3 regions of the Streptomyces sp. NPDC127177 genome follow, and region 3 is predicted to be linked to each of the others. Evidence: riboswitches for the same ligand, from Rfam matches in the RefSeq annotation. Region 3 holds a riboswitch; each other region holds the start of a gene.
The links. Region 3 has a riboswitch for thiamine pyrophosphate ahead of thiC (phosphomethylpyrimidine synthase ThiC). Riboswitches for the same ligand answer to the same signal wherever they lie in the genome.
Positions count from the first base shown of each region.

Region 1 (3,202 bases), on a different contig from region 3:
CCTGCGCGGGCGTACCCGGCAGGCTCGGGTCGGGAGTGAAGAGCCATTCCAGCATCTCCTCGTCGGAGTAGCCGTCGTCCCTCAGGAGCGTCAGGGTCCCCGAGAGGCCCTTGACCACCTTGTTTCCGTCGATGAAAGCGGCAGGCACCTGGAGTGCCCGGTTCTCACCACGCCGTACGGCGATGAGCTGGCCCTCCTTGACCAGCTGCCGTACACGCGTCACCTCGACATCGAACAATTCGGCGATGTCGGGGAGGTGGAGCCAGGCAGGGACGAGAGCATCGATCTTTGCGTCAATCTCGGTCACAGGACAAGCCTGCCATCCCGGACTGACAGCCGATACCCGGACTCAGCCCTTCAGGGTCCCGCCACCCGTCCGCGCGCCTACTGCGGGGCCGCCGACTTCAGCGGCACGGACGCGTCGGCGACCCGCCCGGGATCGAGCCGGGTGCCCGCTTCGATGAGCTTGCGGCCCTGGATCAGATCGCGCGGCCGGCCGACGGCGAGGACCGCGACCAGGGCGCCGTCCCGCAGCCAGCACACCGACCAGGCGGGGCCGGCCGGGTCGCCGCGCCGCAGCAGGGTGTCCGCGCCTGCGTGGTGGCCCGCGTACTGCACGAACCGGCCGAACTGCTCGGACCAGAAGTACGGCACGGGGTCGTAGGCCGGCGGCCGTGCCCCGCCCCCGCCGGCCGATCCGATGATGTGGGCGGCGGCGGTGCGCGGCCCCTGCAGTGCGTTGTCCCAGTGGTGGACCAGCAGACGCGCCCCGTAGCGGGCGGAGGGGAACGACGCGCAGTCGCCGACGGCGTACACATCGGGCAGCGAGGTGCGCAGGGCCGTGTCGGCGGTCACCGATCCGTCGGGGCCGAGCGCGACGCCGGAGCCGGCCAGCCAGCCGGTGGCGGGGCGGGCGCCGATCCCGACGACGACCGCGTCGGCCGGGACGGTGCGGCCGTCCGCGAGGACCACACGGCCGGACTCGATGCGGGCCACCCGGGCCCCGGTGAGGAGTTCGGCGCCGCTCTCCGCGTACCAGGCGGCCATCGGGGCCGCGACCTCGGCGGGGAGCGCACCCGCGAGGGGCCGGTCGGCGGCCTCGACGACGGTGACCTCGCAGCCGGCGGCGCGGGCCGCGGTCGCGAACTCGGCGCCGATCCAGCCCGCGCCGACGACCACGACGGCGTGCCGGGCCTCCAGGACCGGGCGCAGCCGGGCCGCGTCGTCGAGGGTGCGCAGCAGATGGACGCCGGGCACGCCTTCGGAGCCGGGCAGCACGACGGGTTCGGCGCCGGTGGCGATGACCAGGGCGTCGTAGGGGACGGGCCCCTCGGATGTGTCCAGTTCGTGGTCGCCGCCGCGGACGCCGGTGACCTCGCAGCCCAGGCGCAGTTCGATGCCGAGCGCCTCGAAGTCGATGTCGAAGGCGGATTCCTCGGCCTTGCCGAGCAGGACCGCCTTGGACAGCGGGGGGCGGTCGTAGGGCTGGTGGGGTTCGGCGCCGATCAGGGTGACGGCGCCGGTGAATCCCTGCTCGCGCAGGGCCACCGCCGTCTGCACCCCCGCCATGCCCGCGCCGGCGACGACCACCCCGCGCCCCGCCCGCTCCGACTGCCGTTCCGGCCGCTCTGCCCGCTGCTGCTCGTTCACCCGACCACCCTAATCAACTGACGGCCCGTCAGGAAAGGGGTTCCGGGCCGTGCGGGCGGCTCGCTTCACCCGGCCCCGGGGCCGGGGTCTAGGGTGGCCCAGGTAAAACACTCGCGGGAGCCCGGACGAACCGGGCTGAGAGGGAGGCTGGGCGGCCTCCGACCGTACGAACCTGATCCGGGTCATGCCGGCGAAGGGAGGGGCTGGACGCCCATGCGTACACACCGTACGAGCGGGTCCGACGTCCTCGTCATCGGGGGCGGGATCATCGGGCTCGTGACAGCCTGGCGGGCCGCGCAGCGCGGTCTGAGCGCCGCTGTCGTCGACCCCGATCCCGGTGGCGGGGCCGCCCGCGTCGCGGCCGGCATGCTGGCCGCCGTCACCGAACTGCACTACGGCGAAGAGATGCTGCTGGGGCTCAACGTCGCCTCCGCCGCGCTCTATCCTGCGTTCGCGGCCGAGCTGGAGGCGGCGAGCGGACAGGACATCGGCTTCCGCGCCTGCGGCACCCTGGCCGTCGCGCTGGACGCCGACGACCGCGCCCATCTGCGGGAACTGCACGAGCTCCAGCGCCGGTCGGGGCTGGAGTCGGAGTGGCTCACCGGGCGGGACTGCCGCCGGCTGGAGCCGATGCTCGCGCCGGGCGTACGCGGGGGTCTGCGGGTCGACGGCGACCACCAGGTCGATCCGCGCCGGCTTGCGACCGCGCTGCTGACGGCGTGCGAGCGGGCCGGGGTCGTCCTCCACCGCCGGCGGGCCGAGCGGCTCTCGGTGGTGCAGGACCGGGCTGCCGGGGCCGTACTGGACGACGGTACGGAGGCCCGGGCCGATCAGGTGGTGCTCGCCGCCGGGAGCCTCAGCGGCCGGCTCGCGGGGGTGCCGGACCACGTCGTGCCGCCCGTCCGCCCCGTCAAGGGCCAGGTGCTCCGGCTGACCGTGCCCACCGCGTACGCCCCCTTCCTCAGCCGCACCGTGCGGGCCGTGGTCCGGGGCAGCCACGTCTATCTCGTGCCGCGCGAGAACGGCGAGCTGGTCATCGGCGCCACCAGCGAGGAGATGGGCTGGGACACCACCGTCACGGCGGGCGGTGTGTACGAGCTGCTGCGCGACGCCCACGAGCTGGTGCCCGGCATCACCGAGCTGCCGCTCACCGAGACCCGGGCCGGTCTGCGCCCCGCCTCTCCCGACAACGCGCCGCTGCTCGGCCGCACCGCGCTGCCCGGCCTCCACCTCGCCACCGGTCACCACCGCAACGGGGTGCTGCTCACGCCCGTCACCGGTGACGCCATGGCGCAGCTGCTGGCCGACGGCGAGCTGCCCGAGGTGGCCCGCCCCTTCTCCCCCGGCCGTTTCCCGGCCGCCGCACCCGTACGTCAGGAGCAGCCCGCATGACCGCGCCCGTCTCCCTCTCCGTGTCCGTGAACGGCGAGGTCGTCGCCGTCGCCGCGGGCACCACCCTGGACGCCCTCGTCGCGACCCTGACCCGGGCCCCCTCGGGGGTCGCGGCCGCGCTGAACGAGACCGTCGTCCCGCGTGGCCGGTGGTCGGCCGC
Region 1 is NZ_JBHXUW010000006.1:35,233-38,434, reverse strand. Features, by position in the region: gene ACFVJX_RS06385 (Rv2175c family DNA-binding protein) at 1-307, opposite strand, end outside; gene ACFVJX_RS06380 (NAD(P)/FAD-dependent oxidoreductase) at 385-1,650, opposite strand; TPP riboswitch at 1,754-1,866, shown strand; gene thiO (glycine oxidase ThiO) at 1,864-3,042, shown strand; gene thiS (sulfur carrier protein ThiS) at 3,039-3,202, shown strand, end outside.
Region 1: linked by a shared signal. The riboswitch ahead of thiO (glycine oxidase ThiO) and the one ahead of thiC (phosphomethylpyrimidine synthase ThiC) in region 3 are both predicted to bind thiamine pyrophosphate.

Region 2 (3,202 bases), on a different contig from region 3:
CGACGGGGTAGGCGAAGAACAGCGCGAAGAAGGCGACGGGCACGGCCATCAGGCCGAGCCGCACCGCGCTCCCGCGCCGCGCCCGGGCGCGCGCGCCCTTCCCGCCCGCGCCCGGTCCGCGTACGGGAGGCTTCGCTACTTCACTACGAGCGAGGACCATGACTGGACCCACTGCTCACGGTTCTTGGCGATCGTGTCCGGTGCGACGGTCGTCGGTTTGCCGACGGTGGCGCCGAACTTCGTGAAGAGGTCCGGCACCTTCGCCCCCTTGGTCACCGGGCTGACGAACATGTTGAGCGGCATGTCCTCCTGGAACTTCTTGCCGATCAGGAAGTCCAGCAGGGCCTTGCCGCCCGCCTCGTTCTTGGCACCGTCCAGCAGACCGGCGAACTCGATCTGGCGGAAGCACGTCCCGGTGGCGACCCCGGTCGGGGCGGTCTTCGGCTTCGGGTCCGCGTACAGCACCTCGACGGGCGGGCTGGAGGCGTAGCTGACGACGAGCGGCCGGTCGGCCTTGGCCTTCCTGCCGCCCGCGGAGCCGGAGAACTCCTCGTTGTACGCCTGCTCCCAGCCGTCGACGACCTTGACGCCGTTGTTCTTCAGCTTCTTCCAGTAGTCCTGGTAGCCGTCCTTGCCGTACGTGGCGACGGTCCCGAGGAGGAAGCCGAGGCCGGGCGATGAGGTCGCGGCGTTCTCGGTGACGAGGAGGTCCTTGTACGCGGGCTTCGCCAGGTCGTCGAAGGACTTCGGCGGCGCGAGCTTCTTGTCGGCGAAGTACTTCTTGTCGTAGTTGACGCAGATGTCGCCGGTGTCGACCGGGGTGACCCGGTGCTTCGCCGCGTCCAGCTGGACGTCGTCCGCGACCTGGCCGAGCCCCTTGGCCGCGTACGGCGTGAAGAGACCGTTGTCGAGGGCGCGCGAGAGGAGGGTGTTGTCGACGCCGAAGAACACATCGCCCCGGGGCGAGCCCTTGGTCAGGATCTCCTGGTTGAGGGCGGCGCCCGCGTCTCCGCTCTTCAGCACCTTGACGGTGTAGCCGGTCTCCCGGGTGAACTCCTTCAGTACGCCCTTGGAGGCGTTGAAGGAGTCGTGGCTGACGAGTGTGACGGTCTTGGAGCCGGAACCCCCGGAGGGTCCGGAGCCGGACGCCGAGTCGTCGGAGCTTCCGCATCCGGCGAGCGCCGTGGCTCCGAGCGCGGCGGCGACGGCCGTCACCGCGATCTTCTTGGTGGTGCTCATGTGATTCCTCCTGGGATGACCAGGAAGAGACGCGGCCCTGCCCGCGCCGGTGGAGAACCGGAAGCGGGCAGGGCGCAACAGCTTGAGTAAGGTCCGAACTTCCTACCCGGAATGACCCGGGCGAGGTTCAGAGGGTCTGCGGCCAACCTGTCCTCGGTGCCGCACTCTCAGCGCTGTGGCGCTCCCCTGTCGGAATATGAAGTTGATTCGAGCCCCAGGCTACACGGCCGTTTTCGGCCTCAGCGCTCGGATGCCGCCAGCTGCCCGCAGGCCCCGTCGATCTCCTGACCGCGGGTGTCCCGCACGGTCACCGGCACCCCGTGGGCGGCGATGGCCTCGACGAAGGCCTTCTCGTCCTCGGGCCTCGAGGCGGTCCACTTCGAGCCGGGCGTGGGGTTCAGCGGGATCAGGTTGACGTGCACCCGCTTGCCCTTGAGGAGCCGGCCCAGCCGGTCGCCGCGCCAGGCCTGGTCGTTGATGTCGCGGATCAGCGCGTACTCGATGGAGATGCGGCGTCCGGACTTCTCCGCGTACTCCCACGCGGCGTCCAGCACCTCGCGCACCTTCCACCGGGTGTTGACCGGTACGAGGGTGTCGCGCAGCTCGTCGTCGGGGGCGTGCAGCGACACGGCGAGACGGCACTTGAAGCCCTCGTCGGCGAACCGCAGCATCGCCGGCACCAGGCCGACTGTGGAGACGGTGATCCCGCGCTGCGACAGCCCCAGCCCGTCGGGCTCGGGGTCGGTCAGCCGGCGGATCGCCCCGACCACGCGGTTGTAGTTGGCGAGCGGCTCGCCCATGCCCATGAAGACGATGTTGGAGAGCCGCGCCGGGCCTCCCGGGACCTCGCCGTCGCGCAACGCCCGCATGCCGTCCACGATCTGGTGGACGATCTCCGCGGTCGAGAGGTTGCGGTCGAGGCCGGCCTGCCCGGTGGCGCAGAACGGGCAGTTCATCCCGCAGCCCGCCTGCGAGGAGATGCACATCGTGACCCGCTCGGGGTAGCGCATCAGGACGGACTCGACCAGCGTCCCGTCGTGCAGCTTCCACAGCGTCTTGCGGGTGGTGTCGTCGTCACAGCTGATGTGGCGGATCACGGACATCAGCTCGGGGAACAGCGCCTCGGCGAGCTTGTCCCGCGACGCGGCGGGGATGTTGGTCCACTCCGACGGGTCGTGCGCGTACCGCGCGAAGTAGTGCTGCGAGAGCTGCTGCGCGCGGAAGGGCTTCTCGCCGGTCGCGGCGACGGCTTCCTTGCGCTCGGCGGGCGTGAGGTCGGCGAGGTGCCGCGGCGGCTTCTTGGCTCCGCGGGGCGCGACAAAAGTGAGTTCTCCGGGCTTAGGCATGGTTCTTCCAGTGTCGCAGACAGAACAGTGAGGGCCCGCCGCCCTGTGGACAACGGACCCTCACTCATAAAATCGCAGGTCAGAATGGGTGACTCAGCGGTAGGTCAGCTGGAGCCGACGAAAATCACCATCAGCAGCCAGACCACCGGGGCGGTCGGCAGCAGGGAGTCCAGCCGGTCCATGATCCCGCCGTGCCCGGGGAGCAGCGTGCCCATGTCCTTGATCCCGAGATCCCGCTTGATCATGGACTCGCCCAGGTCACCGAGGGTGGCGCTGGCCGCGACCACGAGGCCGAGCAGCAGGCCCTGCCACCAGGAGCCGCCGTCGATCAGGAACTGCATGCACAGGGCTCCGGCCACCATGGCGAAGGTGACGGCTCCGAAGAGGCCCTCGCGGGTCTTTCCGGGGCTGATCCTCGGGGCGAGCTTGTGCTTGCCGAACCGCCAGCCGACGGCGTACGCGCCGGTGTCACTGACCACGGTCAGCAGCAGGAACGTCAGGACCCGCTGCGGCCCGTCGTCCGCCCTCAGCAGCATGGCGACGAAGGTGGCCAGGAAGGGGACGTAGAACGCGGCGAACACCCCGGCCGTGACGTCCTTGAGGTAGCCCTCCGGCGG
Region 2 is NZ_JBHXUW010000020.1:46,523-49,724, forward strand. Features, by position in the region: gene ACFVJX_RS14880 (ABC transporter permease) at 1-49, opposite strand, end outside; gene ACFVJX_RS14885 (thiamine ABC transporter substrate binding subunit) at 136-1,239, opposite strand; TPP riboswitch at 1,321-1,437, opposite strand; gene rlmN (23S rRNA (adenine(2503)-C(2))-methyltransferase RlmN) at 1,479-2,585, opposite strand; gene ACFVJX_RS14895 (phosphatidate cytidylyltransferase) at 2,690-3,202, opposite strand, start outside.
Region 2: linked by a shared signal. The riboswitch ahead of ACFVJX_RS14885 (thiamine ABC transporter substrate binding subunit) and the one ahead of thiC (phosphomethylpyrimidine synthase ThiC) in region 3 are both predicted to bind thiamine pyrophosphate.

Region 3 (3,202 bases):
CGCCCCCGGATGCCCCTTGGCGAGGTCCGCCGCGTGCGCCGCGATCTTGTGCGTGATGACCCCGGTCTTCACGTCGTCCCGGTTGGGCAGGCCGAGGTGCTCCTTGGGCGTCACGTAACAGAGCATCGCCGTCCCCCACCAGGCGATCATCGCGGCGCCGATACCGGAGGTGATGTGGTCGTACGCCGGGGCGACATCGGTGGTCAGCGGGCCGAGCGTGTAGAACGGCGCCTCCTCGCAGATCTCCTGCTGGAGGTCGATGTTCTCCTTGATCTTGTGCATCGGGACGTGTCCCGGGCCCTCGATCATCGTCTGGACCCCGAAGCGCTTGGCGACCGTGTTCAGTTCGCCGAGCGTCCGCAGTTCGGCGAACTGCGCCTCGTCGTTGGCGTCCGCGATCGATCCGGGGCGCAGCCCGTCGCCCAGGGAGTACGTCACGTCGTACGAGGCGAGGATCGTGCAGAGCTCCTCGAAGTGCTCGTACAGGAACGACTCCTTGTGGTGCGCGAGGCACCACGCGGCCATGATCGAGCCGCCCCGGGAGACGATGCCGGTCTTGCGGCGGGCCGTCAGCGGCACGTACGGCAGGCGCACGCCGGCGTGGACCGTCATGTAGTCGACGCCCTGCTCGGCCTGCTCGATGACGGTGTCCTTGTAGATCTCCCAGGTCAGCTCCTCCGCCCTGCCGTCGACCTTCTCTAGGGCCTGGTAGAGGGGCACGGTGCCGATCGGTACGGGCGAGTTGCGCAGAACCCACTCACGGGTGGTGTGAATGTTGCGGCCGGTGGAAAGGTCCATCACCGTGTCGGCGCCCCACTTGGTCGCCCAGGTCATCTTGTCCACCTCCTCCTCGATGGAGGACGTCACCGCGGAGTTGCCGATGTTGGCGTTCACCTTCACCAGGAACCGCTTGCCGATGATCATCGGCTCGGTCTCCGGGTGGTTGACGTTGGCCGGCAGCACGGCCCGGCCCGCGGCGATCTCCCCGCGGACCACCTCGGGCGCGACGTTCTCCCGGATCGCCACGTACTCCATCTCCGGGGTGATCTCGCCCCGGCGGGCGTACGCGAGCTGTGTGACGGGGCTGCCGTCCCGGCTGCGCCTCGGCCGGCGCGGACGGCCGGGGAAGACCGCGTCCAGATTGCGCAGTCCCCCGCGCGGTGAGGTGTGCTTGAGCCCGTCGTCCTCGGGACGCGCGGCGCGGCCGGCGTACTCCTCGGTGTCGCCGCGTGCCGTGATCCAGTTCTCCCGCAGAGGTGCGAGTCCGCGGCGAACGTCGGTGTCGATGACGGGATCGGTGTACGGCCCCGACGTGTCGTACAGCGTCACGTCCTTGCCGTTGGTGAGGTGCACCTGACGGACCGGCACCCGGAGGTCCGGGCGCGAGCCCTGGACGTATCCCTTGTGCCAGCCGATGGACTTCCCGGCCTCGTCGCTCTGATTGGAGGCAGGCGTGCGTGCGTCCGCTGTGGTCATGAGACCTACTCCCTACGCCGGCATTACCCGGTAACAGGTTCGGCGGTCGGCGCAGCATGTCCCGTACGGACGTACGGAGATCAGCGCCCTCTCAGCCCGGTGCTCCGAGCTCCCGCGTGTGCAAAGGTGCCACCACGCTAACGTCCTCGCCGGTGTGCTGAACAGAGGGCCTCGTTCTTCTTGCGATGATCGGCCGGTGACGTCCCCTCATAGCGACCCCGCGCAGCCGGGTCCTCAGCACACCCACTCGCACAGCCACAGCCATGGTCCCGCAGCGCCGGTCTCCACCCATCTGCGCCGGGTGATCGCCGCCGTGCTGATCCCGTTCGCGGCCGCGGTCGTGGTCGGGCTCGTGGTGCTCTGGCCCGGTGGTGCGCCGGCGCACGAACGCACAGGTGTCGGCTTCGACCGGCAGACCCAGCAGGCGAAGGTGGTGAACATCGACAAGGTCGACTGCAAGGACGTGAACGCCGCACAGCTGCCCACCAGCGGTGAGACCACCCCGCCGACGGGAGACCCGGCCGCCGGTGACGGCGGGGCCGGCCTCTGTGAGAAGGCCCGGGTCGAAGTCACGAGCGGCAAGGACAAGGGGCGCACCTTCATCGAGGTGGTCCAGCCCGACGCACCGCGACAGCTGCGGGAGGGGCAGGGGGTGGTGGTCGCCTACGCCCCCGACGCACCCCACGACCTCCAGTACTCCGTGACGGATGTGAACCGGAAGTTCCCGATGGCGCTGCTGGCCGGGATCTTCGCCGTGGCGGTGGTCGTCGTGGGCAGGCTGCGCGGGGTCATGGCACTGGTGGCGCTCGCCCTGTCGTTCGCCGTGCTGACCCTGTTCATCCTCCCGGCCATCCTGCAGGGATCGAATCCGCTGCTGGTGGCGGTCGTCGGGGCCAGCGCCATCATGCTGATCGCCCTCTACATCTGCCACGGGCTGACCGCCCGCACCTCGGTCGCCGTTCTCGGCACCCTCATCTCGCTGCTGCTGATCGGGCTGCTCGGCTCGCTCTTCATCGGCTGGGCGAGCCTGAGCGGGAACACCGACGACAGCACCGGCCTGATCCACGGTCTGTATCCGCACATCGACATGAGCGGCCTGCTTCTGGCCGGCGTCATCATCGGTTCCCTGGGGGTGCTCGACGATGTGACGGTCACCCAGACGTCGGCGGTCTGGGAACTGCACCAGGCGGATCCGACGATGCATGCGAGGCAGCTCTACCGGGCAGGGATCAGAATCGGACGCGACCACATCGCCTCAGTGGTCAACACCCTCGTGCTGGCCTATGCGGGTGCCGCGCTTCCGCTGCTGCTGCTGTTCTCGATCGCCCAGAGCAGCGTGGGGACGGTGGCCAACAGCGAACTGGTGGCGGAGGAGATCGTGCGTACGCTGGTCGGCTCGATCGGGCTGGTCGCCTCGGTGCCGGTGACCACCGCACTCGCGGCGTTGGTCGTCTCCGCGGACCGTACGGGGCTCGGCGCGGAAGCCGGGGCTTCGGCACCCGTACGGAGCGGCAGGGGACGCCGCCGACGGGCGAGGTCCTGAACGGTTGCACACGGAGCGTGATTCACCCGTTCGGCAGGTGTGGTGTTCGACCGGCAACCGGGGCCCGGGCGTGGGGTGCCTTCAGCCGGCGTTCTGTTCCTCGGCCAGAATTCGCCCCAATGCTTCTTCCAGATTGCCGTCGAAGTCACCCAGCGTGCACTCCTGGCCGAGTGGGACGAGTTT
Region 3 is NZ_JBHXUW010000022.1:90,522-93,723, forward strand. Features, by position in the region: gene thiC (phosphomethylpyrimidine synthase ThiC) at 1-1,476, opposite strand, end outside; TPP riboswitch at 1,469-1,602, opposite strand; gene ACFVJX_RS16195 (YibE/F family protein) at 1,673-3,019, shown strand; gene ACFVJX_RS16200 (SsgA family sporulation/cell division regulator) at 3,101-3,202, opposite strand, start outside.